Regions from separate parts of the Thioclava sp. F42-5 genome, predicted to be linked through region 1. Evidence: riboswitches for the same ligand, from Rfam matches in the RefSeq annotation. Region 1 holds a riboswitch; the other holds the start of a gene.
What was found. Region 1 has a riboswitch for cobalamin ahead of nrdH (glutaredoxin-like protein NrdH). Riboswitches for the same ligand answer to the same signal wherever they lie in the genome.
Positions count from the first base shown of each region.

Region 2: linked by a shared signal. The riboswitch ahead of B6V74_RS15520 (TonB-dependent receptor) and the one ahead of nrdH (glutaredoxin-like protein NrdH) in region 1 are both predicted to bind cobalamin.

Region 1 is NZ_NBNZ01000001.1:93,105-108,922, forward strand. It holds gene B6V74_RS00420 (hypothetical protein) at 1-62, shown strand, start outside; gene B6V74_RS00425 (homocysteine S-methyltransferase family protein) at 192-1,241, shown strand; cobalamin riboswitch at 1,319-1,514, shown strand; gene nrdH (glutaredoxin-like protein NrdH) at 1,611-1,832, shown strand; gene nrdI (class Ib ribonucleoside-diphosphate reductase assembly flavoprotein NrdI) at 1,845-2,267, shown strand; gene nrdE (class 1b ribonucleoside-diphosphate reductase subunit alpha) at 2,249-4,408, shown strand; gene nrdF (class 1b ribonucleoside-diphosphate reductase subunit beta) at 4,417-5,394, shown strand; gene B6V74_RS00450 (amino acid ABC transporter ATP-binding protein) at 5,414-6,199, opposite strand; gene B6V74_RS00455 (amino acid ABC transporter permease) at 6,196-6,876, opposite strand; gene B6V74_RS00460 (amino acid ABC transporter substrate-binding protein) at 6,949-7,719, opposite strand; gene B6V74_RS00465 (ABC transporter permease) at 7,961-8,716, opposite strand; gene B6V74_RS00470 (ABC transporter ATP-binding protein) at 8,713-9,648, opposite strand; gene B6V74_RS00475 (ABC transporter permease) at 9,645-10,817, opposite strand; gene B6V74_RS00480 (ABC transporter substrate-binding protein) at 10,829-11,734, opposite strand; gene B6V74_RS00485 (efflux RND transporter periplasmic adaptor subunit) at 11,961-13,352, shown strand; gene B6V74_RS00490 (efflux RND transporter permease subunit) at 13,349-15,818, shown strand, end outside.
Region 2 is NZ_NBNZ01000006.1:141,183-157,000, reverse strand. It holds gene B6V74_RS15595 (thioredoxin family protein) at 283-894, shown strand; gene B6V74_RS15590 (cold-shock protein) at 958-1,164, opposite strand; gene B6V74_RS15585 (alpha/beta hydrolase) at 1,492-2,310, shown strand; gene B6V74_RS15580 (hypothetical protein) at 2,427-3,011, shown strand; gene B6V74_RS15575 (hypothetical protein) at 3,021-3,812, opposite strand; gene B6V74_RS18820 (protein tyrosine phosphatase family protein) at 3,882-4,634, opposite strand; gene B6V74_RS15560 (DUF6691 family protein) at 4,676-5,320, opposite strand; gene B6V74_RS15555 (YeeE/YedE thiosulfate transporter family protein) at 5,317-5,832, opposite strand; gene B6V74_RS15550 (serine hydrolase domain-containing protein) at 5,987-6,865, shown strand; gene B6V74_RS15545 (FMN-binding glutamate synthase family protein) at 7,127-8,737, opposite strand; gene B6V74_RS15540 (cobalamin-binding protein) at 8,819-9,610, opposite strand; gene B6V74_RS15535 (ABC transporter ATP-binding protein) at 9,610-10,356, opposite strand; gene B6V74_RS15530 (iron ABC transporter permease) at 10,356-11,339, opposite strand; gene B6V74_RS15525 (ABC transporter substrate-binding protein) at 11,336-12,085, opposite strand; gene B6V74_RS15520 (TonB-dependent receptor) at 12,189-14,003, opposite strand; cobalamin riboswitch at 14,141-14,335, opposite strand; gene B6V74_RS15515 (DUF475 domain-containing protein) at 14,365-15,411, opposite strand; gene B6V74_RS15510 (DUF1499 domain-containing protein) at 15,566-15,818, opposite strand, start outside.

The DNA of each region.
Region 1 (15,818 bases):
TGCCGATCGAGATGCCCCCGCCGGTGCGGCGCGGCGGGGCACGCGCCCGGCGCGGCCTCTGACCCGCTTTTCGTCTTGCGGTCGCTCTCTGCGGCCCGACCGAGGACCATTGCAGTAGGGAGCGTCATTCGTTCCCTGCGAGGCTCGGCTCTGTCCAACGATGGTCATGGATGAACTGAGAGGATCTCTCCATGAATGACAACAAACTGACCCGCCTGCTCGACGCGCGCCCGGTGATCTGCGCCGAGGGCTTTCTGTTCGAACTGGAACGGCGCGGCTATCTGACCGCCGGGGAATTCGTGCCCGAGGTGGCGCTCGAATACCCGCAGGCGCTGCGCAATCTGCATGTCGATTTCCAGCGCGCCGGCAGCGATATCGTCGAGGCCTTCACCTATAACGGCCACCGCGAGAAGATGCGCGTGATCGGCAAGGAAGACCTGCTGGAGCCGCTCAACCGCGCGGCGCTGAAGATCGCCCGCGAGGTCGCCAATGCCAAGACCGGAAACCTGATGGCGGGCAATATCTCGAACACGAATATCTGGGACCCGGCCGATCCGGCGCGGCAGGCCGAGGTGCGCGCGATGTTCGACGAGATGGTCGGCTGGGCGGTCGAGGAAGGCGCGGATATCCTCATCGGCGAGACCTTCTACTACGCGGGCGAGGCGCTATGCGCGCTCGAGGCCGCGAAGGCGTCGGGGCTGCCGGTGGTGCTGACGCTGGCACCGATGGCGGCCAACGAGATGATGGACGGGGTCGGCATCGTCGAGACCTGCCAGAAACTTGAACAGGCGGGCGCCGATGTCGTCGGGCTGAACTGCTTCCGCGGGCCGCAGACGATGATGCCGTGGCTGCGCAAGGTGCGCGCGGCGGTGAGCTGCCATGTCGGCGCCCTGCCCGTGCCCTACCGGACCACGAAAGAGGAGCCCACCTTCTTCAACCTCTCGGATCACAACGGCTGCACCTGCCCCTCGCCGCATGGCCGGACCTTCCCGACCGCGCTCGATCCGCTGGCTTGCAACCGCTACGAGATCGGCGCCTTCGCGCGTGAGGCGCAGGCGATCGGGGTGAATTACCTCGGCGTGTGCTGCGGGGCGAGCCCGATGCATATCCGCGAGATGGCCGAGGCCGTGGGTCGCGAGACCGAGGCCAGCCGCTTCTCGGAGCGCATGGAGAACCACTTCATGTATGGCCAGAACGCCCGCCTCCCGGCGCATATCCGGGCGCTTGGTGACGGGGCCTGAGGCAAGACACGCTCCTGTCGCGCGAGAGTTTCGCGCGGCAGGGCAATCTATATATTGACACCGATACACCATGCATCCCAATATGATGTTGCTTTGGTTCCTGCGAGTCACTCCGCAGGCGAAGAGGGAAGCCGGTGGAATTCCGGCGCTGCCCCCGCAACTGTAAGCGGCGAGCCTGATGTCCGAATGTCACTGGTGCGATGCGCCGGGAAGACGGACCGAGAGGCGTTCGAGCCGCGAGCCAGGAGACCTGCCAGAGCAGATAGACGACGACCGCGGCGGAGGGCCCGGGCGCGTGGCTATGTGCTGCGGCACCCTGCCCACGAGCCTTGTCCCGCGCTGCCGACAGCAAACAAAGGGACAGGACACATGACCATCACCGTCTATTCGAAACCGGCCTGCGTGCAATGCACCGCCACGACCCGTGCGCTGGATGCCAAGGGGATCGACTACAACGTGATCGACCTCACCGAGGATGCCGCCGCGATGGAGATGGTGCAGGACTTGGGTTACCGGCAGGCCCCGGTGGTGATCGCCAACGAGGAACACTGGGCGGGCTTTCGCCCCGACATGATCAACCGTCTGGTCTGAGGCCTAGCCGCGATGGGACAGGCACGGCTGATCTATTACTCCTCGGCCTCGGGGAACACGCAGCGCTTCGTGGAGCGGCTGGGCCTGCCCGCGCAGCGCCTGCCCCTCTCGGCGGAGGCTCCGATGCCGTACCCGCCCTGCCCCTACGTCCTGATCTGCCCGAGCTACGCCGACGGCAAGGGGCGCGGCGCGGTCGCGAAACCGGTCATCGCCTTTCTCAACGATCCCGCCCGCCGCGCGGGCCTGCGCGGCGTGATCGCCAGCGGCAATCGCAATTTCGGCGCGCTTTTCGCCTGCGCGGGCGATCTGCTGGCGCGCAAGTGCAATATCCCCGTGCTCTACCGGTTCGAACTGGCGGGGACCGACACTGACATCGACCGCGTGCGCGCGGGTCTCGACAATTTCTGGAGGCTGGAATGCTCGACAGCGACGTGAAACCGAGCGGGGCCACGGCCTCGGAATTCGCGGGGCTTGATCACCACGCGCTCAACGCAATGCTCAACCTCTATGACGCGGAGGGCAATATCCGCTTTGACGCCGACCGGATGGCGGCGCGACAATATTTCCTGCGCCATGTGAACCAGAACACGGTGTTCTTCCATTCGCTGGACGAGAAGCTCGGCTATCTGGTGGAGGAAAGCTATTACGACGCCGCCGTGCTCGATCAGTATTCGCGCAACTTCCAGCGCGCGATCTGGGAGGCGGCTTTCGCGGCAAAATTCCGTTTTCCGACCTTCCTCGGCGCGTTCAAATACTACACTTCCTACACGTTGAAGACCCGCGACGGGCAGCGCTATCTCGAGCGCTACGAGGACCGGGTGGTGATGGTGGCACTGACGCTTGCGCGCGGCGACGAGGCGCTGGCGATGCGCCTCATGGAGGAGATGCTGGCAGGCCGCTTCCAGCCCGCGACGCCGACCTTCCTCAACGCGGGCAAGAAGGCGCGGGGCGAATTCGTCTCCTGCTTCCTGCTGCGACTGGAAGACAACATGGAAAGCATCGGGCGCGGCATCAACTCGGCGCTGCAACTGTCGAAACGCGGCGGCGGCGTGGCCCTGATGCTGACCAATATCCGCGAATATGGCGCGCCGATCAAAGGGATCGAGAACCAATCCTCGGGCGTGATCCCGGTGATGAAGCTGCTCGAAGACAGCTTCAGCTATGCCAACCAGCTGGGTGCGCGTCAGGGCGCGGGCGCGGTCTATCTGCACGCCCATCACCCCGACATCCTGCGTTTCCTCGATACCAAGCGCGAGAATGCGGACGAGAAAATCCGGATCAAGACGCTGAGCCTCGGCGTGGTGATCCCCGACATCACCTTCGAGCTCGCGAAGAAGAACGAGGAGATGTATCTCTTCTCGCCGCATGACGTGGAGCGGGTCTATGGCTGCGCCTTCTCGGAGATTTCCGTGACCGAGAAATACCACGAAATGGTCGACGACGCGCGGATCCGCAAACGCAAGATCAACGCCCGCGCCTTCTTCCAGACGCTGGCCGAGATCCAGTTCGAAAGCGGCTATCCCTACATCATGTTCGAAGACACGGTGAACCGCGCCAACCCGATCGCGGGACGGATCACCATGTCGAACCTGTGTTCGGAGATTCTGCAGGTGGCCGAGCCTTCCGAGTTCGACGAGGATCTGGGCTACGCGCAGATGGGCACGGATATCTCGTGCAATCTGGGTTCGCTCAACATCGCCAAGGTGATGGATGGCGGCGATCTGGGCGCGAGCGTCGGGGCCGCGATCCGGGCGCTCTCGGCGGTGTCGGAGATGAGCGCGATCAACGCCGTCCCCTCGATCCGCAAGGGCAACGAGGAAAGCCACGCGATCGGTCTGGGTCAGATGAACCTGCACGGTTTCCTCGCCCGCGAGCGCGTCCATTATGGCAGCCCCGAGGGGATCGAATTCACCTCCGTCTATTTCGCCGCCGTAGCCTATCACGCGCTGGCGGAATCGAACCGGCTGGCCGCCGAGCATGGCCGGAGTTTCAAGGGGTTCGAGGCCTCTGCCTATGCCGATGGCAGCTTCTTCGAGAAATACGTCACCCGCGACTTTCTGCCTGAGAGCGACACCGTCACGGCCCTGTTCGACCGCTTCGGGATCACCCTGCCCACCCGCGCCGACTGGGCCGAGCTGCGCGACCGGGTCATGGAGTCCGGCCTGTGGAATCGCAACCTGCAAGCCGTGCCGCCCACCGGCTCGATCAGCTATATCAACAACGCGACCGCCTCGATCCACCCGATCACCGCGAAGATCGAGATTCGCAAGGAAGGCAAGATCGGCCGGGTCTATTACCCCGCGCCCTACATGACGAACGACAATCTCGAGTTCTACCGCGACGCCTATCAGATCGGCCCCGAGGCGATCATCGACACCTATGCGGCAGCGACCGAGCATGTCGATCAAGGTCTCTCGCTGACGCTGTTCTTCCCGGCCGAGGCCACGACCCGCGACATCAACCGCGCCCAGATTTATGCATGGCGGCGCGGTATCAAGACCATCTATTACATCCGCCTGCGCCAAGCGGCCCTCGAGGGGACCGAGGTGCAGGGCTGCGTATCCTGTTCCCTGTGAGGCCCGCCATGAAAGATCTGCACACATCCCGCCCCGTTCCGCGTGCCGTCAACTGGAACCGCCTTCAGGACGACAAGGATCTCGAAGTCTGGAACCGGCTCACCTCGAATTTCTGGCTGCCCGAGAAGGTGCCGCTGTCGAACGACATTCAAAGCTGGTCGCAACTGACCGAGGATGAGCAGACGCTCACGATCCGGGTCTTCACCGGGCTGACGCTGCTGGACACGATCCAGAACACCGTGGGCGCGCCTGCGCTGATGGCGGATGCGGCGACGCCCCATGAGGAAGCGGTTCTGTCCAACATCGCCTTCATGGAGGCCGTGCATGCGCGCAGCTATTCCTCGGTCTTCTCGACACTGTGCAACACCGCCGAGGTCGACGAGGCGTTCCGCTGGTCGCAGGAAAACCCGCATCTGCAGGCCAAGTCGCGGCTGATCCTCGACGAATACGACGCGACGGCGAGACCGTTGAAGCGCAAGGTGGCGAGCGTCTTTCTGGAAAGCTTCCTGTTCTATTCGGGCTTCTACCTGCCGATGCACTGGTCGAGCCGCGCGCGCCTGACCAACACGGCCGACCTGATCCGCCTGATCATCCGCGACGAGGCGATCCACGGCTATTACATCGGCTACAAGTTCCAGCGCGCGTTGGAGCGGGCGACCGAGACCGAGCGCACCGAGATCAAGGATTTCGCCTTCTCGCTGATGTTCGACCTCTATGACATCGAGGGCCGCTATACCGAGCAGCTCTATGACGGTCTGGGCCTGACGGAGGATGTGAAGCACTTCCTGCATTACAACGCCAACAAGGCGCTGCAGAACCTCGGCTACGAGGCGCTCTTCCCCGAAGAGGCGACGCGCGTGAACCCCGCGATCCTCGCCGCGCTCTCGCCCGGATCGGACGAAAACCACGACTTCTTCTCGGGCTCGGGATCGAGCTACGTGATCGGCAAGGCGGTCGCGACCGAGGACGAGGACTGGGCGTTCTGAACCCGCCGCCGCCCGCGCCTCAGACGGGGCGCGGGGCAGTATCCGGGGCTGCGGTCTCGCCGGTCGATTTCAGCGTGGCGATGAACCGCTTGGTGCGCTCGCGCTCGGGCGCATCGAAGACCTGCCGCGCCGGGCCGGTCTCGACCACGCCGCCGCTTTCCAGCACGACCACCCGCTCGGCGATCTGCGAGGCCAGCCGCAAATCGTGGGTGGCCATCACCATCGTCGTGCCCTCGCGGGCCAGCTGTGCCAGAACGTCAACGACTTCCGCCGCCAGTTCCGGATCGAGCGCCGAGGTCGGCTCGTCGCAGAGCAGCACTTTCGGCGACGGGGCGAGCGCGCGGGCGATGGCGATGCGCTGCTGCTGCCCGCCCGAAAGCGTCGCGGGCCAGGCATCGGCCTTATGCGCCATTCCGACCTTCTCCAAGAGCGACATCGCCCGCTCGCGGGCTTTCGCGGCAGGCCAGTTCTGCACGGTCACGAGGCTCTCCATCACGTTCTCGATCGCAGTGCGATGCGGGAAGAGCTGGAAGTTCTGGAACACCATCCCGGTCTGTTGCCGAATGCTCTGGATCTGGGCGCGCGACAGCTTGCCGCCTTCGCTCAGAGTGACGGACGCGTCGCCGATGGCGAGCGTGCCGCTCGTGGGCACCTCCAGCAGGTTGATGGTACGCAAAAGCGTGCTCTTGCCGCCGCCGGAGGGGCCGATCAGCGCGGTCACGGAGCCCTCAGGCAAAGACAGCGAGATCCCCGACAGAACCTCGTTGTCACCGAACCGCTTGGTGATATTCGACAGCTCGATCATGTGCGTTCCTCCAGAAAGCCGCCATATTGGCCGAGGCGCCGCTCGAGCCGCCCCTGCAGCGCCGACAGGACCGAGCAGAGCGCGAGATAGATCAGCGCCGCCTCGACATAGAGGACGAGCGGTTCATAGGTGGTCGCGACGATCCGCTGCGCCGCCTGAAACAGTTCCGGCACGGTGATCGCTGCGGCGAGCGACGTATCCTTCACCAGCGAGATGAAGCTGTTCGACAAGGGCGGCACCGCGACGCGCGAGGCCTGGGGCACGATGGTGCGGGTCATCGTCTGCCGCCAGTTCATGCCGATGGAATAGGACGCTTCCCACTGCCCCTTGGACACCGAGGACAGCGCCGCGCGCAGGATTTCCGACGTGTAGGCGCCGACATTCAGCGTGAAGCCGATCAGCCCCGCCACGAAGGCGTCGAGCGTGATCCCGAGGCTCGGCAGCCCGTAGAAGATCAGGAAAAGCTGTACCAGAAGCGGCGTGCCCCGGATCACCCAGACATAGAACCGCACGATCCACACCAGCGGACGCGGCCCGAACAGCCGGATCACCGCGCAGAGCAGCCCGAGCGCAAGGCCCAGCGTGAAGGTGATGAGCGTCAGCGGGATCGTGAAGGTCACCGTCGCCTGCAAAAGCGGCACGAGCGATGACCACATCAGGGGCAACCAGTCAGCCATGGCGGATCCTTTCTGCAAGCCTCACGCGCCTCCGGGCTGAATCCCGAAGGCGCGCGCGGCTCGACATGCGGCTTACTTCGAGACGTCTTCCCCGAAATACTCTTCGGAGATTTTCTGGTAGGTCCCGTCGGCCTTCATCTCGTCGAGCGCCTTGTTGATCGCAGCCAGCAGGTCGGGCTGGTCCTTCGCGATGATCACGCCGGAATAGTTCGCATCGGGCATGGTCGCGGCTAGCTTCACGGGGGCGTCCGGCTTGTTCTTCTTGAAGTCGAGGAAGGACAGGCTGTCATTCACAGTGGCATCGGCGCGGTTCTGGATGACAAGCGCGATCGACTGATCGAACCCGTTCGTGCCGATCAGTTCGGCACCGTGATCCGAGGCGATCTTGCCGAAATTGCTCGAGAGCGTCTGGGCGGCGGTCTTGCCTTTCAGATCGTCGAAGCCGGTGATGTCGGTCTCGTCCTTGCGCACGATCAGCGCCGCTTTCGACGCGATATAGGGCTGCGAGAAATCGTATTTCTTCTTGCGCGCATCGGTGATGCCCACCTCGTTGATCACCGCGTCGTAGCGGTCGGCATCGAGCCCTGCGATCAGGCCGTCCCAGCGGCCTTCGAGGAACTTCACCTTCACGCCCAGCTTTTCGCCGATAGCGCGCGCGATGGCGACGTCGAAGCCGGTCAGCTTTCCGGATTCGTCATGGTAGGTGAAGGGCGGATAGGTGCCTTCAGTGCCGACGCGGAAGACGCCGTCTTTCTGGATGTCAGCGAGGCTCGCGGCCTGGGCCGCGGGCGTCACGATCCCGGCGAGGGCTGCGATGGCGATGAGGGTGCGAACGGGTTTCATGCGAGATACCTCCGATAGGTCGAAGACGCCGCCGTGGGGCGCGTCGGAATGACAGGCGCCTTACCTAGTAACGCCGCATACCGGAGTCGATGCGCCAGACAAGCATCTGATAAAATTAGTCTTTTATCCCATCTCGCCGAGCGGAAGCGGAACGAATTCCATCAATGCCCTACGCGAAAGAAAGCCTGTTCCACGGCGCGCGGTCTCGGCGAAACGCTATCGTCCTTCACCGGGCCGCGCGCTACGCTTCCGCCCCGGCGGAGGGACGCCCCAGACGGCGTGTGAGGGCGGTCTCCAGCAGGCTCAGGGCGTCATAGACGAGCACCGCGAACAACCCCACGATCACGCCGCCCTGAAGGACGAAGGCCGTGTTGCTGGTCAAAAGCCCGGCGATGATCACCTCGCCCAAAGTCCGCGCGGCCACGGTGGAGCCGACCGTCGCCGTGCCGATGGCGATCACCACAGACAGCCGAATGCCCGTCAGGATCACCGGCAGGGCCAGCGGCAATTCCACCCGGATCAGGCGCTGCCAGCGGGTCAGGCCGATGCCGCGGGCGGCCTCCATCGTCGCGGGCGGCAGAGTCGAGAGCCCGGCAATGGCCGTCTCGAAGATCGGCAGCAAGCCGTAGAGGAACAGCGCTACCAGCGTCGGCCCGGCCCCGAAGCCGAGCGCGGGCACCGCCAGCGCCAGCACCGCAACCGGCGGGAAGGTCTGGCCGATATTGGTGATCGTGCGCGACAGCGGCAGGAAAGCCGCGCCCGCAGGTCGCGTCACGAGGATGGCAAGGCCCACCGCGACCAGCGTCGCCAACCCGGAGGCCAGCGCAACCAGCCCCAGATGGCTGAGCGAGAGCGACAGGATCGAGGCGCGCTCGTAGATCACCGGCCCGCCCGCCGGGGCGAAGGGCGCAAAGACCGGCGCGAACCAATGCGGACGCAGCACCAGCGCCAGCAGCAGCGCCACGCAGGTGGCCCGGATCGCGCCGCTGCGGCTCATGCCAGCTCCGCCGCGCGGGCGCGGATCGTCGCCAGAGTGACCCTGCCAAGCGGACGGTCGCCATCCGCCACCGGCAGCGCCTCGCAGCCGCGCCAAAGACACAGCGACAGCGCATCGCGCAGGCTGGTGTCGGGCGCGATCGGCTCGCCCTCGGCCGTCCCGTCTTCCATCACGTCCGAGACCGGGATCAACGACAAAAGCCGGAGCGGACGATCAACCCCGCCCACCATCTGCGCGACGAAATCGGTGGCGGGCTCGGCGATGATCTCGGCGGGCGTGCCATGTTGCAGAAGCTTGCCGCCATCCATGACAGCCACCCGGTCGCCCAGATGGATCGCCTCTTCCATGTCATGCGTGACCAGCACGATGGTCGACCCCAGCTGCCGCTGGATGCGCCGCAGATCGGCTTGCGCCCGGGCGCGAATGATCGGGTCGAGCGCGCCGAAAGGCTCGTCCATCAGCAGCAGATCGGGCCGTGAGGCCAAGGCGCGGGCGACGCCCACACGTTGCTGCTGACCGCCCGACAGCTCCGCCGGATAACGGTCGCGAAACTGCGCGGGCTCCATCGAGAACAGGTCCAGCAACTCGTCGACCCGGGCGCTGGTCTTGTCCTTGGACCAGCCGAGCAGTTTGGGCACCGCGCCGATATTGCCCGCGATCGTATAATGCGGGAACAGCCCGTCGCCCTGAATGACATAGCCGATCCGTCGGCGCAGCTCGTGTTTGGGCAGCGCGGCGGTTGACTCGCCATTGATCCGCACCTCGCCGGAACTCGGCTCGATCAGCCGGTTGATCATCCGCAGAAGCGTCGTCTTGCCCGAACCGGAGGTGCCCACGATCACCGTGATCGTTCCGGTCTCGACCGTCATCGAAACGTGGTCCACCGCCGTCGTGTCGTCATAGAGCTTCGTGATCTCGTCGATTTCGATCATTCTTCACGCTCCGTTCGGGGGGTCGTCAGTTCGACGAGGATGTCCATTGCGATGGCCGAAACCAGCGCCAGGGCGACAGTGGGCAGCGCGCCCAGCAAGATCAGGTCGCCCGCCGTCTGGTTGAGGCCCTGAAAGACGAATATGCCATAGCCGCCGCCGCCGATCAGCCCGGCGATCACTGCCAGCCCGATATTCTGAACCAGCACGATGCGCAGCCCGGCCAGCACCACCGGCAAGCCCAGCGGCAGTTCCACCCGCGCGAGACGCTGGCGCCATGTCATGCCCATCCCACGCGCAGCCTCGAGCGCGGAGGCAGGTGCGCTGCGCAGACCCGCCAGCACGTTGGCGACGACCGGCAGCAGCGAATAGAGGGTGAGTGCAAGGAAGGCAGGCGCGAAGCCGATCCCCGCAATACCGATCGCGCGGGCGCCGGGGATGATCCCGCTCAGCCAGCTCAGCACCGGGATCATGATCCCGAACATCGCGAGCGAGGGGATCGTCTGCAGGAAGCTCAGCACCGGAAGCAATGCACCGCGCAGCGCCGCATTGCGGTGGCACATCACGCCCAGCGGCAGGCCGATCACCGCCGCGGCCAGCAGCGAACCGAAGGCAAGGCCCAGATGGCGCAGGCTCGCGGTGTAGAAGGCGTCCTTGCGGCTCGCGAATTCCTGCGCGATAGACAGATCGCTCAGCGCCCCCGACCACAGCAGCGCCGCGACGAGCGCGATCACCAGCCCTAAAATTCCCGCCCGCGCTGCAGGCCCCGGCGACAGCGCGGAAAGCGCGTCGGCCATCATCAGCGCGAAGACCACCAGCAGGAACCAGCACCCGGCAGCCGGCGAGACACGCGCATACTCGCCCGCCTCGGTCAGCAGAAACGACGCGCCCGCGATCAGCAGCCAGACCAGTCCCGCGAGGCCAAGCGCCGCGCCCGCGATGCGCAAGTAAGGCCGCGCGGCGGGCAGGCCAAAGGCGAGCCCCAGCAGCATCAGCGCCATCGCGGGCCCCGTGACCTGCGGCGCGGCGACGGTCCACAGGGCGCGCCCCTCGCCCGCCACGATCCGGTTCGCGGCGAGCGTCAGGAAAGGTGTGAAGATCGCAGCCAGCCCCAAGAGCGCGAAGAGCACCCCGGGCGGCGAGAGGCCAGCGGTCACGCCCCGCACACGCATCGCTGCGGCGCTCAGTTCAACACCCCGATCTGCGTCAGGTAATCCTTCGCGACCGCCTCGGCAGGCTCACCGCCGACCTGGATACGGCCGTTAAGTTTCTGAAGCGTCTGCATGTCGAGCTTGTCGAAGATCGGGTTCAGCACTTCGGGGATCTTCGGATATTCCTTCAGCACCGCGTCGCGCACGATCGGGGTGGGCTCGTAGACCGGCTGCACGCCCTTGTCGTCTTCCATCACGACGAGCCCCGCCGCGCCCACGCCGCCATCGGTGCCATAGGCCATCGCCGCGTTCACGCCCGAAGTGCCGCGCGCCGCCGCCTGAATGGTCGCCGCCGTGTCGCCACCCGAGAGAACCACGGTCTGATCGGGGCTCAACTTGAATCCGTAAGCCTTCTCCATCGCGGGCAGCACGGCGGGGGACGAAACGAATTCGGTCGAGGCCGCGAGCTTCACGTCACCGCCATTCGACACCCAGTTGCCGAAATCGGACATCGTGGTGAGGTTGTTCTTTTTGGCCAGATCGCCCGTCACCGCAATCGCCCAGGTATTGTTCGCCGGCGCGGAATCGAGCCAGGTGATATCGTTCTGCTTGTCCAGTTCGGCCGCGCGATCATGGGCCTTTGCCGCATCCTTCCAGATATCGCTATCGGCCTCGTTGAAGAAATAGGCCGCGTTGCCGGTATATTCGGGATAGATGTCGATCTGGCCCGCGAGGATCGCCTTGCGAACGACCTGCGTGCCGCCCAATTGCAGCCGCCGCTCCACCGGCATCCCGGCATTTTCCAGCGATAGCGCGATGATATTGCCCAAGAGACCGCCCTCGGTGTCGATCTTGGAGGAGACGGTGATATCGGCCTGCGCGGTGGAGGCGAGTGCGCCCCCGAAGACCGCGGCGGCCAGGATAAGAGGATATTTCATGGCGTGTCTGGCTCCCTGAACAGGTGGCTGTGGTCGTCTCGAGATGTGATCTAGGTTGAGTGTAGGGCCCGGCCCGCGCCCGCCAAGCCTTGCTCCGATCGTCTTTGGTATTGAGAGGCTCGCGCCGCGCGCGTCCCCCTCCCTCCGGGGGTGCGTCACATTTACGCTAGGTCGATGCGCGAAGTTCCGGGTAGATAGTGAAAAGACATGAGTGATGAGGGACATCATGGCGGGAATTGGCACGGGTCTGGCAAGGCTCGCGATGGTGGCGGTGCCGACCGCGCTCGGTGTGGCGGCGATCGTCTTTGCGGGCGATCTGAAATCGCTGCCCAGTCCGAGCGAGGCGAACCGCCCGGCGGCGCTGGTGCGGGTGATCACGCTCGCGCCCACCGAGATGATCCCGCGCGTCAGCGGCTACGGCATGGTCGCCCCGGTGCGCGAGTGGCGCGCCATCGCCCGGATCGAGGGCGAGATCCGCGACATCGCAGAGCCGCTCGCGCCCGGTGACATCGTCGCGAAAGGAACGCCGCTTTTCACCATCGACGACAGCGATCTGAAACTGCAGCGCGCCAGTCTCGAGGCGCAGGTCGCCGCCTCCAAGGTCAAGGACGACACGGTGCGCACGAGTCTGGAACTGGCGCAATCCGACCTCGCGCTGGCACAGGATGAGTTCGATCGGCAGAAATCTCTCCACGATCTGGGCCGGATCACTCAAACCCAACTCGACGGGGTGCGCCGCCAACTGCTGACCGCGCAGACCAAGGTCGCCGATCTCGAAAGCCAGCTGAAGCTGAACGAGGCAGAGCGCGAAGTGCTGGATACGCAGGCGGCGACGATCGACCGTGCGATCGGGCTGTCGACGATCACGGCGCCTTTCGACCTGCGGGTCAATTCGCTCGACGCGGATCTCGGGCAATACGTCAATCGCGGTCAGGTCCTGCTGAGCGGCGAAGGCATCGAGGCCGTCGACATCTCGGCGCAATTCCCGATCGGGCGGATGGGGCCCCTGCTCCGGCTCGCGGGCGACGGCACGAAGGTCACGGATCTGAAGGCGCGCGTCACCCTGCCCGACCCCGAGCATCCCATTGTCTGGAAGGCCCGGGTCGAGCGGATGGGCGACGCGATCGACGAGACCACGCAAAGCGCGCCCGTCGTGGTGCGGGTCGACGATCCGTTGGGTCAGGCGCAGGCGGGCGAGCGCCCGCCCCTCCGGCGCAACATGGTCGTCGCGGTGGAACTCGCCGCGCCCAAGCAGAGCCTGCTCGTCGTGCCCGCCGAAGCGGTGGCGGGTGGGAGTGCAATGGTCGTCTCCGAGGATGGGACGCTGGCGAAGCGCGCAGTTAAGACCAGCTTCGTTTCGGGCGATCTGGCGGTGATCGCACAGGGCCTCAAGGCGGGCGATCAACTGGTGATCACCGACCCGTCGATCGCGGTACCGGGCATGGCGGTGAAAGCGACCGAGGACGAGGCTCGCAAGGCGGAGATCGCCGCCGAAGCGCTCGGCCAGACACCTTCGAGCCCGCAACCGGGCAGCGGTGGCGGTGGCGGCGGTGGTGGCGGCGGCAAAGGAGCCGCGCCCGAGGGCGACGCCGCCAAGCCCGCCGGGGCCGCGCAATGATCGCGCTTTTTGCCGGCCATCGCACGGCGGCCAATATCGCGATGATCGCGATTGCGGGCCTCGGGCTGATGGCGCTGCCGAGCCTGCAGCGCGACACTTTCCCGGCGACCCCGCCCTCGGATGTCTCGGTCCGTATCACCTATCCCGGCGCCGCGCCTTCGGAGGTCGAGACCGGCATCTGCACCGTGACCGATCCGATCCTCACGCGGGTCGAGAACCTTGCGAAGCTGACCTGCCTCGCGCGCGACAACAGCGCCCAGATCACCGCAGAGATGATCGAGGGCGCGGATATGACGCGCTTCTACAACGACATCAAGGACGCGGTGGACGGGATCAATTCATTCCCCGACAAGGCTGACGATCCGGTGGTGCAGATCGTCGAGCGCACTGCCTCCGTCTCGTCGGTGGCAGTGACCGGACCGGACGATCCGGCGGTGCTCTACGCCTATGCCCAGAGCTTCGCCGATCAACTGCGCGCCGATCCCGCGATCTCGCTGGTCTCGGTGAACGGCTTCTCCGACCGCGAAATCGCGATCGAGTTCGACCGCGCCGCGCTCGAACGCTTCGGGCTCGACATGGGCTCCGTGGGCGCGACGCTGGCGCGCTACAGCCTCGACATGCCCGCGGGCTCGCTCGAGGGGCGTTCGGGCGAAGTCGCGATCCGATTCCTCGGCGAGGGGCGCACGCCTGCCGAGCTGGCGCAGATCCCGATTGCGGGCAGTGCCGCGGGCGGCGAGGTGCGGCTGGGCGACGTCGCCACGATCCGCGAAGGCTTCGCCGATCCCTCGCAGGCCACCTATTTCGACGGCAAGCGCGCCGCCATCGTCTCGGTCCAGAAGACCGCCTCGCAGGATGCGCTGCGGGTGCGGGCCGCGCTTGATCGCGAGATGGCACAGGCGCAGGCCGAAGCGCCGGGCAATATCCAACTCGCGATCTCCGCGGATTCCACGCGCAACATCGTCGAGCGCCTGCGCATCATCGGGATCAACGGGTTGCAGGGTCTGATCCTCGTGCTCGTCGCGATGTGGCTGTTCTTCGGGCTGCGCATGTCCTTCTGGGTCGCGATGGGCCTGCCGATCAGCTTCCTCGGCGCGATCTTCGCGATGCAATTCCTCGGCTACACGATCAACATGATGACGATGGTGGCGCTCTTGGTCGCGACGGGCCTGTTGATGGACGATGCGATCGTGATCTCCGAAAACATCGTACGCCGTCGGCAACAGGGCGAACCTGCGCAAGTCGCTGCCGTCAAAGGCACGATGCAGGTCTTTCCCGGCGTTCTGGCCTCCTTCCTGACCACGGCAATGGTGATCGGGCCGCTCAGCTTCCTGACCGGCAATATCGGCGCGCTGCTGAAATACATCCCGATCGTGCTGCTTATCACGCTGACGGTCAGCCTGATCGAAGCCTTCCTGATCCTCCCCGCCCATATGCGCCACTCGCTGCGCCACGACATGCGTCCCGGCCCCGTGCAGCGCGCGGTGAACGGCGCGTTTGATCGGCTGCGCGACAGGGTCATCGTGCCGCTTGCCGGGGTGGCGCTACGCTGGCGCTACCTGACCATAGGGCTCGCGATCTTCCTCGTGTCGCTTTCGATCGCGCCCTTCACCGGGGGCTTCCTGAAATACCAGAGCTTCCCGACGCTGGAGAGCGACACGGTCGAGGCGCGGCTTCTGCTGCCTGCGGGCGCACCGCTGTCGCTGACCGAGGCGCGGGTGAGCAAGGTCGTCAAGGCGCTCAAGGAGATGGATGCCGAACTGAGCCCCGCTCAACCGGACGGCCAGCCGCTCGTCCGAAGCTACACGATCACCTATGGCAGCAATGCCGACAGCCCGACCACGGGGCCGAACATGGCGACGGTGAGCGCTTCGCTGCTGCCCGCAGGGACGCGCACCACCGACGTCGGCACTGTGCTCGATCGCTGGAAGCAGTTCGTCGGCAAGATGCCCGACATGGCCGCTTTCCGGATCACCGACAAGGAGCGCGGCGCGGGCGGCAAACCGATCGATCTGCTCGTCACCGGCCCGGATCTTGGCGAACTGGCGACCACCGCGCGCGAGTTGCGCCGCTTCTTCCGCGGTTTCGACGGGGTACGCGACGTGACCTTCGATCTGCAGCCGGGCAAGCCCGAGCTGGTGGTGCGGATGAAGCCGGGCGTCGCAAACCTGCTGGGCGTGACGCCTGCCGCGCTGGCCGGTGAGTTGCGCGCGGCCTTCCGTGGCGACAGCGCGGTCAGCTTCGCCGATGCGCGCGGTCAGGTCGATATCGTGGCCCGGCTCGCGCCCTCCGAGCGGCGCGCTATCGGCGACGTTCTGGCGCTGCGAGTGCCGGGTAAGAACGGCGCGCTGGTGCCGCTCTCGGCGGTAGCGACGGTCAGCGAGACGCGCGGTTACACCACGATCACCCATGTGAACGGGCAGCGCGCGGTCTCGGTGCAGGGCACGATCGACCCGACGCGGGCCAATT
Region 2 (15,818 bases), on a different contig from region 1:
GAATTGGAAAAGGCCCCGCGAGCGCGGGGCCTTTTTCGTTCGGGAGGAGCGATCCGACTTTCGCCCGGGTGTCCAGCCCGGGCCGCGCCCGACCTCCCCGCCGGGAGGGCGCGACTGCACTGCACCACTGAGACTAGGCCGTCGGGGCGATGGAGAAATAAAGTTCCCTCGCCCACGTCTCACGAGCGCCCACCCGAGGTCAGGCGCGGCCCTCAGCGCGCGATTCCCGCCATTCGCCCGGTCTGTGCTATACTCGGCCCCTCACGAAGGGAGGACGACGCGATGAACAGACGCGAGATGTTGGCCCTGACAGTCGGAGCGATGACGGCGGGAGGCGCGTTGGGAGGCGCGCGGCCCGCGAGGGCGGAGGCGGTGATGGGCGATGGCGGGCTCTACCGGCAGCCCTTCTTCCACGAAGGGTTCCTCGATCTGGGAGAGGATCTTCAGGAGGCTGCGGATCAGGGCAAGGGGCTGATGGTGATCTTCGAGCAGCGCGGCTGTCCCTATTGCCGCGAGATGCATCTGGTGAATTTCGTCAAGCCAGAGATTACCGGGCTGATCGAGAAGAGCTATCTGGTGGTGCAGCTCGATCTCTGGGGCGCGCGCGAGGTCACCGATTTCGACGGCGAGGCCTTGGAGGAGCGCGCGCTGGCGCAGAAATGGGCGGTGAACTTCACGCCGACGCAGGTGCTGATCCCCGCCGCGAATGCGGGCGCGCAGAGCCTGCGCGAAGCCGAGGCATTCAGAATGCCGGGCTATTTCAAGCCCTTCCATCATCTGGCGGGACTCGAATACGTGGCCAGCGGCGCCTATGCCGATCAGCCGTTCCAGCGCTTCCTGCAGGACAAGTTCTCTGAACTCAGCGCTAAGGGCATCGACCCGGACGTCTGGTAAGAGCCAAATGAAAACGGCCCGCGCGATTGCACGGGCCGTCTCAAACCGTCACACGGGCTCAGCTTACGCGAGCGCGAGGTTACCTGCCGACTGGCGGCCGTCACGGCCGGTTTCCAGATCGTAGGTCACTTTCTGACCGTCATCGAGACGCTGGATGCCAGCGCGCTCAACGGCGGAGATGTGAAGGAAGATGTCCTTGCCGCCATCGTTCGGTGCGATGAAGCCATAACCCTTGGTGCTATTGAACCATTTCACGGTGCCTTCGGCCATCGTGAGTCTCCTATTAAATTATGCTGCCTGCGAAATGCGTCAGCTCGGCGTAGTCAGTTCTTGAAAGCAAACTGAAGCCGTAAGGAGACAGTGCATCTGGGAATCAAACGTAGCGAGAGAAGACATAAGGCGAACGGGCGAAAATTGCAATCGTCAAAGCGGGCGCGCCTCCTTGCGCACCCAATATCTTCGACGGCGACGCGCGGCTTCCCGCCGACGCCGGTCCGGGCGAGAAATCGAAGAGATTTTGGACCTTTGCCAAGGCGCCCGCGTTACTCCCTAGCGAACACAGAGATCTTCAGTCGATGAAGACCCAGGAGGACCCCCATGACAGCAGCTCCGCTTGGCCCCGGCCAACTCAACGCAATCGACCATGGCGGCTCGGGTCGGCCCGTGGTCCTGATCCACGGCTGGCCGCTCTCGGGCAAGGCGTGGGAACGGCAGGTCCCGGCCCTGCTCGACGCCGGCCACCGCGTCATCACCTATGACCGCCGAGGCTTCGGTCTGGCGGAAAAACCCACTGAGGGCTTCGATTACGACACGCTCGCCGCCGATCTCGATGCCCTCATCACGGCGATGGATCTGCATGACGTGACACTGGTGGGCTTCTCGATGGGCGGCGGCGAAGTCGCGCGCTACATCCGCAATCACGGCGAAGGCAGGCTGCGCGCCGCTGTGTTCGCCTCCGCCGTGACCCCCTATCTGATGCAGAGTGACGACAACCCCGACGGCCCGCTGACCAAGGAGGCCGCCGAGGAGATGGAGCAGGGCCTGCGTGATGGCCGCGAGACCTTCTTCCCGCAATTCGTCGAGACTTTCTACAGCGCCGGCGGCGAGCTCAAGGCCTCGGACGAGGATTGCGAAAAGGCGGTAACGCTGTGCAACCAGTCCGACCAGAGCGCGGCGCTCGGCTGCATGGAAGCGTTCGGCACGACCGATTTCCGCGCCGACCTAGAGGCCGTGCGGGTGCCGGTTCTGGTGATTCACGGCGACAGCGACGAGATCGTTCCGCTCGAAGGCTCGGCCGCGCGGACCTACAAGGCGATCCCCGACAGCCAGTTCTTCACGATCAAGGGCGCGCCGCATGGCTGCAACGTCACCCATTCGGAAGAGTTCAACATCGCGCTGATGGAGTTCCTGAAGTAACGCACCCGGGCTTCGGCCTTCTATCAGTCCGGCCCGCGATCCCTTGCGGGCCGGGTTTCTATTGTCTAAAATGTTCATGTTTTGTTTTCACCACCCCTCTCTGTCGCTGCGACCCGATGACCACGCCCCACCCTTTCCCCCTGCGCGAAGGCCGCACCCATGAGGTTTGCGGCATGGGCACCACGAGCTTCGCCTGCGCGGTCTGCGCCAGCACCACGGGACCGATCCTCTGGGTGAACGAACGCCATCGCCGCGAAGGGCTCAATCCGCGCGGTCTGGTGAGCTTCTTCGACCCGGCGCGGCTTCTGCTGGCGCGCGGCAAGGACCAGACCGACACGCTCGCGGTGATGGAAGAGGCGCTGCGCGACGGCTCGGTGCCGCTTGTGATCGGGGAATTGCCGCGCGAGATCGGGCTGACGGTGGGGCGGCGGCTGCAACTGGCCGCCAAGGAGGGCCGCGCGACGGGACTGTGCCTGATCCTGCCCGATGGCGGATCGAACGCGGCGGAGACGCGCTGGCACGCGATGCCGATTTACGACAAGCTGCTGCGCGAGGGCGTGGACTCGCCGCGTCTGCGCTGGCGGCAGCTGAAGAACAAATCCGGCCCCTGCCGCGCCTGGGAGGTGGAGTGGAACGCGAAGACCCGCACGCCCGAGATCCTGTCGGTCAATGACTGCGCACCGTCGAGCGTGCCGGTGTAGCCCTATGCCTCAGAGGTCGAGCTTGTCCTCGATCGCGCCGATCTGGGCGACCGGATCGACGGGCCACTGGCTGATATTCTGCAAGCCGCGATCTTCCAGCACCTCGCTGCCCGGATGATCCGCCAGCCACGCCTCGATCTGTGCATCGCGGGCGCGCAGGAGTGCGGCGAATTGCGGTCGGTAGAGCGTGACCATCGCGCTCAGCCACAGGTTCACCGCCCAGTTCGGATGCGCCAGTTCGATCGCGAAATGATCGAGCAGCCGGATCATGTCCTCGGCGCGGTAGAGGCATTCGTCCGTCACCCAGCGATTGGTGGTGAAAATGCGGATCGCCCGGCCCTTCGCATCCACGCTGATCGCGCCGATATGGACGAAGCGCGCGGACCTGTCCTCGGGGATTTTCGCACCGGGCAGATCCCACGGCTCCAACCCCGGAATGATCCCTTCGGGGCGCATGAACAGGTGGAAATGCCCGTTCTCTCCCTCGGCCATCTCGCGCGCGTCATGGGCATGGTAGAAATAGTGGCAATGCGTCTCGGTATCGAAGACATCGCCCTGCGGGTAGCGCGACCAGACAAGGAAATCCCCCTGCCCGCGCAGCACTTCCGAGACGACGCTCATTCCCGATTTCGCCAGAACCGTCTCGCATTCGAGCACGGTCTCGGCCGCGTCATGCATCTCTTCCAGTCGGGCACGAGGCAGCCCCTCGATCCCCGGATCGGCGATGCGCAGCGTGGGCGCTGGCGTCGCCGGGTTGGCACTGTCTGGTGACATCTCGGAGGATGTTTCGGGTCGAGTCATCGGTCTCTCCTCATGCGAACGGGGCCAGCCTAGGCGCTGACCCCGTCCTTGTCATCGCGGCATCTGCGCTCAGAGCGGCTCCATGCCGAGCATCTCACGCACAGCCGGTTCACGCGAGGTCTTCAGACCAATCTGGCGGCCTTCCTGCACGGCGATCTCGTTTGGAACGCCTTTCGAGGCACGGTAGAGCGCCCACATCGCGCCCACGCGGTTCGCGCTCTCGCAATGCAGCAGGATCGGGTAGTTCGCCGGGTCTTCGACGATCTTCGCGAATTCGGCGACCTGTTCCTCGGTCGGCGCCTTGGTCGGCACGGAGATCTGGATATAGTTCATCCCGGCCTTCTGCACGAGATCGCCCTCGTTCGGCGCGCCCTCGTCAGGCTTGAGCAGACTCACGACGGTCTTGAAGCCGAGCATCTTAAGCATCGGGATGCCCGTCGGGTCGATGAAGCCACCGGTGCCGACATAGGGCGTCGCGCGCAGGTAGTTGTCGACGATCGGGGGCATCTTGTCGCCATAGGGCGCCTGCGTGGCCTTGACGGTAGTGTCATAGGGCCCGCTGGCGATCGGTGCCGCGTCGTTGCCCGCATCCGCAGCCTTTGCCGCCGAGGGGGCGCAGGGGTTCGCCGCGACGGGCGCGCAGGGGTTGGCCGCCGCCGGAGCGCAAGGGTTGGCCGGAGCGCAGGGGTTCGCGACCGCCGGCGCACAGGGGTTGGTCGCCTGCGCGCTGGAGGTGGCGGGAACCGCGGCGCTCATCGCGACCGCCGTCACCGGCACCATCGCGGCGCGCATCAGGCTCTTGCGTTTCTTGTGCAGTTTCATGGACTTTGTCCTCCCTAGGCTATCGTCCGTGTTAATACTGGTTACCCACGCGCGTTTGCTGATGTCAGGGCGAACTCGTCGGCCTCGTCATCCGGGGCGCATACCTCTTCGGCGGTGAACGGACCGCCACGCGACCGCTCGAGGATCGTGCCGAGGCGGAAGCCCACAGCGGCGATGATGATCAGCGCCAGCAGGATCACCCATTCCGGCAGCCCGAAGAGCTGCGGCAGGGTCTGCGCCGTCGGCCCCTGACCTGCGAGGTAGAAATCCTTGATCGGGTCGAACACCCAGGCGAAGACCGAGGTGCCGAGCACCATGCCGATCGCGAAGACCACCGCGTCGATCCGGCCCGAGGCCACACCGACCACGGAGGTGCCCGGGCAGTAGCCGCCCACAGCAAATCCCGCGCCGATGAAGACACCGCCCAGCAGGATCGCCCAGAAGAAGAGCGTCGGGATGAAGACCGCGGCCGGGCCCATCCAGCCCATCGTCCGCAGCACGTAGAGCCCCACGGCGCAGACGATCACCGCGGTGAACATCACCTTGAAGACCGAGAAGTCGCGCAGCGTGAACTGCCCCGTCAGCTTGCGCGGAGAGCCGAAGCCCGCCGCTTCCAGCGCATAGCCGAACAGGATGCCCGACAGGAGGCCCGAGGCTATGCCGCTATCGTAAAGAGGGATGCTCATTGCCAGATCCTCCGCATCATCATGGAGACGGCGAAGCCCGCCGCGAAGAAGCCGATCAGGAAGACGAAGCCCGCCACGGCGAGCGTCGCGCTGCCCGACAGACCCAGACCCGAGGTGCAGCCGCGCGCCAGACGCGCGCCGAAGCCCACCAGCGCGCCGCCCAGCAGCGCATAGACGAGGCGATTGCCGGAACTGGTGCGCGGCCCGCGCTCCACCTTGACCGAGATCCGGCCCGCGCCTTTGGCGCCGAGCCACGCCCCGATCAGGACGCCCACCACTTCCCAGGTGATCCAGCTCAGAAGCGGGCTGCCTGCAGCCATGAAAGGACCGAAATAGGAATTGCTGGCGGTCGCCTGCGGGGCGATCCAGTCATTGGCCTGCGCCGCGAAGCGGGTCACGAAGCCGGATGCGCCGAGCCCGTGCCCGGTCACGATGAAGGTCAACAGCAACGCGAGGCCGAGCGCAGTGCCGGCGGCGAGCGGTGACCAGAACGGTTTTGGAGCGTCTCTCATGAAAACCTCCGATCCTCCCATAATCATATTCAAAGATGATGATACAACACACCCGAACCGTTTCAACATTTTTAACCGCTGCAATGCGGCAAATGACATATTGTCGGAAAGCACCCTACCCGCCCGCCAGAGAAAACCACCGAAAGCCAAAGCCTTGCCCCAATCCCCCGTCTCCTTCACCGCGACGATTGATCGCGACGGTCGCTGCGAATTGGCGCGGTCGGGGGCGCGGCTTTTTCCCTATTGGAGCTTTACCAAACCGGTGATTGCGGCTCTGGCGCTGATGCTCGAGGCCGAGGGGGGGCTCGACCTGCGCGCGCCGCTCGACCTGCCGGAGCTGCCTGGTGGCATCACCCTCGCCCGTCTGCTCGACCACAGCGCGGGCCTGCCCGATTACGGCACCCTGCCCGACTATCACGCCGATGTCGCCGCCAGACGCGCACCGTGGCCGCGCGATCTGCTGGTGGCACGGGTTTTGGCGCAGCACTCGCGCGACGAGTGGCGCTATTCCAACCTCGGTTACATGCTCGCCCGCGAGGCGATCGAACGGGCAGCCTGCCGGAGCCTCGCGGAGCTGGTACGAGACCGGATCGCTGGACCGTTGGGGCTTGAAAGCGTGCGGCTCGCGGAGGAGCCTGCCGATTTCGTAGAACTTCACTGGCCCGAGGCGCGCGACTACCATCCCGGCTGGGTCTATCACCGCACGCTGATCGGCACGGCGGGTGATGCGGCGCGGCTGTTGCGCGGGCTGAGCGATCTGCTCTCGCAAGACGCATTCGCCCGCATGACCGCCTGTCGCGAGGTGGGCGGCGCGCTGCCGGAGCGACCTTGGACGCGGCATGGCTACGGGCTGGGGCTGATGTGCGGCGACTGGGGCGAGACGCGCGTTTTCGGCCATTCCGGCGCGGGGCCGTTCAGCGCCAACGCCGTCTATCACTGCCCCGAGACGGGCCGCACCGTCGCCGCCTTCACGCATGGCCCCTTCGAGGGGCCGGCGGAGATCGCAGTGGCAAAGCTCGTGGCGGGGCGGTGAGGGCTGCGCCCGGCGCTGGGGGGGCGCATGCGCTCCCTAGGTGGATTTCCGTTTATCGCTCCACCTCTCCCTAACTTGCGTTCGCGCGGCTCCGGTGCAGATGCGCCCTCCCGGAGGGAGGGTTGCGCGCCGCCCGGGCTGACCGCCCGGGCGAAGGCACGGTTTCAGACGCGTCCGAAGCCTCCGGCGCATACCTCGTCGCCAAAAAGAAAGGCGGCAACCTCCGTCGCCGCCTCTCCCAAGATACCGGGAAATCTGATCTCACACGCCGCTGTCGAAGGGCTCGAACGCCTCGGCGCGGGCACGCTTCCAGCGCTTGAGATAGCCGAAGCGGTCGTCATCCTCGCGCAGAAGGAACCCTTCGGGCATGTAGTGATAGATCTCGTCGCCCACTTTGAAATCCCGCTCGCGGTCGCGCACCAGCAGGTGATGCGGCAGGAACTGGCCCGGATGGGTGAGGCCCGCAGCCCCCGTCATTTCGGCCAGCGCCTTCATCGTGTTGCGGTGGAAATTGGCCACGCGTGTCGCCTTGTCCGGCACCACCAGCGCGCGCTGACGGATCGGATCCTGCGTGGTGACGCCGGTCGGGCAGCGGTTGGTGTGGCACGACTGCGCCTGAATGCAGCCGATCGAGAACATGAAACCGCGCGCCGAATTCGCCCAATCCGCCCCGATCGCGAGCACCTTGGCGATGTGGAACGCGGTGACGACCTTGCCCGAGGCCCCGATCTTCACCTGATCGCGCAGCCCCGCACCGCGCAGCGTGTTGTGCACGAAGCTGAGCCCTTCCACGAGCGGGAAGCCCATGTGGTTGGCGAATTCCAGGGGCGCGGCACCGGTGCCGCCTTCCTTGCCGTCGACGACGATGAAATCGGGCGTGATACCGGTCTCGAGCATCGCCTTGACGATGCACATGAACTCGCGGCGATGCCCGACGCAGAGCTTGAAACCCACTGGCTTGCCGCCCGACAGTTCGCGCAGTTCGCCAATGAATTCCATCATCTCGATCGGCGTCGAGAAGGCCGAATGCGAGGCGGGCGAGATGCAGTCGCGATCCATCGGGATGTCGCGCGCCTCGGCGATCTCGGGGGTGATCTTCGCGGCCGGGAGCATGCCGCCGTGGCCCGGCTTCGCACCCTGGCTCAGCTTCAGCTCGATCATCTTGACCTGCGGGTCCTGCGCGCGCTTGGCGAATTTCTCGGGGTTGAAGCTGCCATCGTGATTGCGGCAGCCGAAATAGCCCGAACCCACCTCGAAGATCAGATCGCCGCCCTCCCGGTGATAGCGCGAGATACCGCCCTCACCGGTGTCATGCGCGAAGCCGCCCATCTTCGCGCCTCTGTTGAGCGCCATGATCGCGTTCGCCGAGAGCGCTCCGAAGGACATCGCCGAAATATTGTAGATCGACGCCTTGTAGGGCTGTTTGCAGGTCTCGCCGCCGATCTCGACGCGGAAATCGCTATCCTCGATGTGGCGCGGCTTCACCGAATGGGTGATCCACTGATAGCCAGATTCCGACACACGCATCCGCGTGCCGAAGGGCTTGGCGTCCTCGATATCCTTGGCCCGCTGGTAGACGATCGTGCGGGTGGCACGCGAGAACGGCACCTCCTCGTCGTCGCCTTCGATCAGGTATTGCCGGATCTCGGGGCGGATTTCCTCGAAGAAGAAGCGCAGATGGCCGAGGATCGGATAGTTCCGGGTGATGGCGTGGCGGCCCTGGATCAGGTCGTAGATGCCGACCAGCGTCAGGAAACCGAAAAGGATCGCGGCGACCAGAAACCAATCTGTCAGGATCAAGCCGGAAAGCGCGAAGAGCGTCAGCAGGGCTGACAGGACGAGCGGAGAAAACCGTATGAAACGCGTGAACATGCCCCCTCCCGCGGGGTTTTTTGTCTTGTGTTCGCTTTGCCCGCCCACTCTAGCGTGCGCGGGTTCTATGTCGAAGAACAATTACGCCCGCAACCCCGGATCGGACCAGATAGCCGCCTCGAGCGCATCGAGCCCGTCGGTCAGCGCGGCGGGGCCCGGTTGCAGAATGAGGGTCGATTTGACCTCGTGCAGCCGGTTTCGCGCAACAGCCGGAACGTCCTGCCAGCCTGGCCTTGCGGAAACTTTCTCGGGGCGGAATTTCTTGCCGCACCAGGAGCCCACGATGACCTCAGGCGCGGCTGCGATCACTTGTTCGGGAGCGACGATGCGATCCTTGGCTTTGCCCTCTTTCGCCAGCTCGGCGAAGACATCGCGCCCACCCGCGATCTCGATCAGCTCCGACACCCAGCCGACGGCGGAGATCAGCGGCTCGTTCCATTCCTCGAACCAGACGCGCGGACGGCTCGGGCGCGGCTTCGCGGCGATCTCCGCCAGACGCGTCTCGTAGCCTGCGGCCAACAGTTCCGCCCGCTCGGTGCAGCCCACCAGCGCGCCCAACGTGCAGATCATGTCGAGGATGCCGGCGACCGAGCGCTGGTTGAACGCGTGCACGGCGACGCCCTCGCGCACCAGCCCCGCGACGATGTCGGCCTGAAGGTCCGAGAACGTCAGGACGAGGTCCGGCTCCAGCGCAAGGATCTTCGGTAAATCGGCGGAGATGAAAGCGGAGACGCGCAGCTTTTCCTGCCGTACCCGTTTGGGCCGCACCGCGTAGCCCGAGACGCCGACGATGCGCGCGTCCTCGCCCAGAAGGTAGAGCGTCTCGACCGTTTCCTCGGTCAGGCAGACGATGCGTTCAGGAGGAAATGCCATCAGATCCCCAATGTGGAAAGTGGTTGGAAAACAGCGCCTTCCGACGTGATTTTAAAGTGCGCGCGGATGTGGAAGACCTGCGCGAGAAGCGTCTCGGTCAGGACCTCGCCGGGCGGTCCATCCGCCACAAGCCGCCCGCGATCCATCACCCAAAGCCGGGTGCAATGGCGCGCGGCCAGCCCCAGATCATGCAGTGAGGTGACGACGGCGCCGCCCGCCTGCGCGTGGGCGCTGAAGACCTGCATCGTCGCGATCTGCGCCGCCGGATCGAGCCCGGCGATGGGCTCGTCTGCGAGGATCAGCGGGCTTTCCTGCGCGAGCGCCCGGGCGATCAGCACCCGCGCCTGCTCGCCGCCCGAGAGCTGCGTGGCGGCGCGGTCTCGGTAAGTGTCGAGCCCCATCCGGCGCAGCGCTTCTTCCACCGCCGCCGCCCCGCGCGTCGCCTGATCGCGGCCATGCGGCAACCGCCCCAGCGCGACGAGATCGGCAACCGACAGCCCCCAGGCGATTTCGCGCGCCTGCGGCAGCCACGCCGCCGCCCGCGCCCGCGCCATCGGATCGAGCGCCGACAGCGAGCTGTCCCCGCGATGCGACAAGAGCCCCATCGCACCGCGCAGCAGCGAGGTCTTGCCCGCGCCGTTGGGCCCGATCAGCCCGATCAGCTCGCCCGGCGCGACCTGCGCCGAGACGTGATCGACGACCGGGCATTCGCCCCGCAGAACGGTCAGGTTTTCCAGCTTCAGCATCAGCCCTCGTGCCCCATCTTGCGGATCATCGACAGGAAGAACGGCGCGCCGACCAGCGCGGTCAGCACCCCCAGTTTCAGGTCGCGCTCAGGCGCGATCACCCGCGTCGCGATATCGGCCAGCGTCAGCATCGCCGCCCCGCCAAGCGCCGAAGCCGGAAGCAGCCGTGAGGGCCGCGCGCCCACGGATTTGCGCAGCAGATGCGGCACGACGAGGCCGACGAAGCCGATCGCACCTGCGACCGCCGTGGCCGCACCGACCATGAGCGCGGTCCCGAAGACGACCTGAAGCCTCAGTTTTTTCAAAGAGATACCAAGCGAAGCTGCAGCATCCTCCCCAAGGCTCAGCGCATCCAGCCCGGCCCCTGCGCGCAGCAGGATCAAAGCGCCCACGATCAGGAACGGCAGCGCCAGGGCGACATGGGTCATCGACCGATCGGCAAGCGAGCCCATCATCCAGAACACGATCTCGGCCGCGGCATAGGGCGACGGAGCGAGGTTCAGCACCAGCGCGGTCGCCGCCGCCGCCAGCGCGGAGACGGCGATGCCTGCAAGGATCAGAACCAGCGCCCGGCCCTCGCGCCCGGCAAGGATCAAGATCAGCGCGACGGCCACGCCCGCGCCCGCCAGAGCGGCGAGCGGCAGGGCCAGGGCGAAGAGCGCGTAGAGCCCGGTCTGGATCGCGATGACCGCGCCAAGCGCCGCTCCGGCAGAGGTGCCGATCAGCCCAGGCTCGGCCAGCGGATTGCGCAGGAAGCCCTGCATCGCGGCGCCAGACAGCCCCAAGGCCGCGCCGACACCGATACCGAGGATCGCGCGCGGCAGGCGCAGCTCGCGCATCACCAAGCCCGCCGCGCCATCGCCGGAAATGAGCGCGGATATCCCGTCGAGCGGCGAAATCCCCGACGGTCCGATCAGCAGCGACGCTGCGAAAAGCACCGCGCAGAAGGCTGAGAGGAAAATGAGGATCGCGCGATAACTCATTGCGTTAACTTCTCTTTCTCGATCTTGCGCCCAAGCGTCGCCAGTTGCCCTACCGCATTCAGCATCGCCGGTGCGCCGCAGGTCCAGCTCGCATCGCGCAGGCCCCGCACGACCGGAAGATCGCGCAGCACCGGGTGCGCCAGCACCTCCTGCGCGCGGCTCGTGCCGGTGCCGCCTTGCGAGCCCCCCACGACCACCAGATCGGGGCGATCCATCACCAGATCCTCCAGAGGCAACCGCCCGCCCCAGTCGAGCCCCGGCCCGCTGACGACGTTCTGAAACCCTGCCATTTCAAGGATTTGCCCTTCAAGGGTCCGCGGCCCGTAGCCATAGCCCGAGGGCCCGATGATCGCAGCTTTCAGCCCCGGCGCGGGTGTCTGGATCGCCGCCAGCCGCGCATCGAAATCCGCGAGCATCTTCGCCGCGCGACCGGGATGGCCAAGAAGCTTCCCCATCGTCTCGATCCGGCCGCGGATCTCGGGCAGCGAGGTGCCGGGCGGCAGTTGCTCGACCCGGATCCCGAGCGTGCGCAACATGCGGATCGTGTCGGGGTTCGACCACGTATCGGCCAGCACGAGATCGGGATGGAGAATGGAGATTTCCTCGGCACGACCGTAGTTTACGGGAAGGTCTTCAACCTGTTTCCAGTGCACCGACATCGACGGGTCGGTCGCGAAATGGCTGACCGAGACGATCTGCGACGGATCGGCCAGCGCCAGCGCCAGCTGATCGGTGCAGAGGTTCATGGAGACGACCCGCCGCGGCACATCTCCCGCAGGCTCTTCCGCCCATGCGGAGGAGGTCGCCGCCAGGGCGGCGAAAAGGGCGGCGCAAACCGCCCCTTTCAGATCAGAACCGCGCACGCAGCCCCACATAGGCGGCGCGACCCGAGGTGCCGTAGCCCGGCCAGAGCTGGTAATCGGTGTCGGTCAGGTTCTCGATGCGCAGATAGGCCTCCTTCTGGTTGCCCAGATCGTAGGTCATCTGCGCGTTCAGCAGGCCGTAATCGGGCTGGCTCTGACGATCGGTGACCACACGCATATCGGCGGCGAGCGTGATCTTGTCGGTCACCTGCGCGTCGATGCCCGCGGTCAACGTATGACGCCCGAAGGCCGAGTTCCACGTCGATCCCGACGACAGCCCGTCGGGGTTCTTCCAGTCGAGATAGGTGTAGCCGAGGCTGTAGTTGATCTTGCTGGTGATCGGCCCTTTCAGCCCCAACTCCAGCCCCTGCCGCTTCGCGGTGCCCGAGGTCTGGTAGTAGGTGCCGTCGTAGTCGATCAGGTCGTCCACCTCGATATGGAACAGCGTCGCGGTCAGCTTATGCGCACCGAAGTCACGCTCGACGCCGAGATCGTAGCTCAGCGATTTCTCGGGCTTGAGGTCGGGATTGCCCACGTAGCCGTCATAGAGTTCATAACCCGACGGCGCGCGGAAGCCATTGCCGATCGACGCCCGGTAGAGCGTCGCGGCGTCGGCCTGCCACGTCACGCCCAGACGACCCGTGGTGTTGCCGCCGAAATCCGAGTGATCGTCGTGGCGCGCGGAGGCGGTCACGTTCACCCCGTCCATCGGCGAGAAAGCATATTCACCGAAGATACCCGTATCCGCCGTGAGGACGTGGCCCGAGACATAGGTGCCTGTATAGGTTTCCAGCGTGCGATCCGCCCCGAAGGTCAGCCGCCCCGGCCCGAGATCCGTCGAGGCTTCCCAGTCCAGTTTGCGGCGCTTGCCCTCGTAGCCATAGTCATAGACCGGATACCAGCGCGAGGTCGTGTAATAGGTCAGACCGAGCTCGTGATCGAGCGGGCCGGTCGCGAATTTCGCGAAGAGACGTCCGCCCCGCTCCTTGTGGATCGTGTATTCCCCGTCGTCGGAGGGCGGCGAGGTGAAGGCATTGTCGAACTCGCCCCGATCGTTCTGCGCGAACCCGTTGAAGCCGATCAGCAGATTGTCGGAGATGCGCTTCTGCGCGCGCAGGCTGACACGGTCGGCGCGGTAGCCGTCCTTCTCGGTATTGCCGTTCTTCTTGTCGGCGGCCGAGAAGCCTGCAGTGTAAATTTTCGACAGCTGAATCGCGAGCTCGTCATCGCCCTTCTTCCAGCCGAAATTATAGGCCGCATTCGCGGTGTGGTAGGAGCCGAGCTCGAGCTTGACGCTTTGGCTCACGCCATCCTCGGTCGGGCGCGGCGTGTCGAGGTTGATCACACCGGCGACCGCCTGCCCGCCATAGACCGCCGATTGCGAGCCGCGCATGATCTCGACCCGGTCGTAGTTGAACGTGTTGAACCGGCCCAGGTCGGGCAGCACCTGCGTCGCGGACGGATCGGAGACGTCGATCCCGTCCACCATGACCTTCACGTAGTTCTGCGACACGCCGCGAATGGTGAAGCCGGTCTGCGCGCCCATCGGCCCGCGCGACAGGATGCCGACGCCCGGCGACTGCGCGATCAGGTTGGCGAGACGGGTCTGGCCCGAACGCTCCAGCTCCTTGCGCGACAGCACGGTGACCGCCTGCGCGGTCTTGTCCGACGATTGCGGCTCGAGCGCGCCGTGATAGATCACGATCTCATCGAGTTGGTAAGGTTGCGCATCTTGCGCGAGCGCGGGGCCTGCCAGCGCTGTGGTGAGCATCAGGCCCACGGTCAAACGGGTGCGGATCATATCCAATTCCCTCGTGCCGCGACTCTGCGGTCGCGTGAACTTCGTATTGCAAGTCTTTGGAAATTTTGAATTTCCGCCGACGGTGAAAAATGTCACCACTGACGGAAGACCGCCTCCGCTGCGCGCCCCGCACAGGCAGAAAGGATGAGCGCCTCGGCAGGTCTCCTGGCTCGCGGGTCCTGGTTCCGGCTGGCCTTCCCGGGTCTCCCCAGTGGCTCAGTCAGCCGTCACTCGCCGCTCACAGTTGCGGGGGCAGCCCCGGAATGAATGCACGCATCGCACCGGGTTCCCTTTTCATCCGCTTTCGCGGAACCGAAGTGCCCCTGCTGTGCCGCGCGCGCCGCACTGAGTCAAGAATATTTCAGCTTTCCACAGCGCGTCGGCAGCGCCGGTTGAACCGGATCGAGGATAGCAGCGCGAGACCGATCAGCCCGGCCCCGATCAGGCCGGTGATCACCTCGGGCACTTCCACCAGCGTCTGCGCGAACATGACGACGGAGAGGATCAGGATCGACCAGAAGGCCCCGTTCTCGAGATAGCGGAATTCGCTGAGCGTGTTGCGCTCCACCAGCATCAGGGTCATCGAGCGCACGTACATCGCGCCGATCCCCAGACCGATCGCGATCAGAAACAGGTTCTGGGTCAGCGCGAAGGCCCCGATCACCCCGTCGAAACTGAAGGACGCATCGAGCACTTCGAGATAGAGAAACGCGCCGAGGCCCGCCTTGGCCGTCTCGGCGGCGATATTCGTCCGGTCGAGCACGTGGCTGAGCACCTCGACGCCGAGAAAGGTCGCAAGGCCGCAGATGGAGGCGAAGAGGAACTCGTCCTCGCGCCCCTCCGGCAGAATCCAGGTGAAAAGCAGAACGACGACCAGCACGAAGCCGATCTCCAGACCCCGGATCGACGCGAGCGCCCGCAACCGGCGCTCCAGCGCGCGGATCCAGTCGACCTCCTTGCCCTCGTCGATGAAATAGGTGAGCGCGACCATCATCAGGAAGGCGCCACCGAAGCCCGCGATCGACAGATGCGCGTCCTCGATGATCTCGGCATATTCGGCCGGGTGTTTCGCAGCCAGAAGAACCGCATCCCACGGTCCGATGCCGGCGGCGATCACGACGATCAGAAGCGGGAAGAGGATACGCATCCCGAACACCGCGATCAGGATACCCCATGTCAGGAAACGACGCTGCCATTTCGGCGTCATCTGGTGCAGCTTGTTGGCGTTGACGATGGCGTTGTCGAAGCTCAGCGAGATTTCCAGCACGGCCAGCACGGCAGTGATCATCAGGAAAGAGACCGCGCCGCCAAGCCCTCCGGTCTGGGCGAACCCCAGCGCGAAGGACCCGACCAGCCCTGCCACCGTGACGGCGATGGCCCAGGAAAAATAACGATACATGATGGTCATGCTGGCTCCGGCTGCATGAGGCCTCACTTAGGCTTCGCCCCCTGTCTTCGCAAGGGAGCGCACTGGCAGAGTTGGTCTGTGTGACCCTACGGCGTGGGGCGGGTCGGCGGGAAAACGCGGCGCAAGATACCCTGCGCACGGCGGGTCGCGCCCGCTAGAGCCCGACCTCGTCGAGCCAGCCCTTGATCCGCGCCTCGTTCACCCCGAGATCGGATTTCCCGTAGACGAGGTGCCCGCGGATCTGCAGCGTATCGCCTTCGATCCAGAGCGTGGTGACATCGGGAAAGCCCCAGACGGCCGAGCGCGTCACATAGGCCGCGTAGCCCTCGTCGGCGCTGCCCGCGACGCGCTTGGTGCGCGCGGTGCCCCGGATGATCTTGTCGAGCGCGGCCATCTGCGCCGGCGGA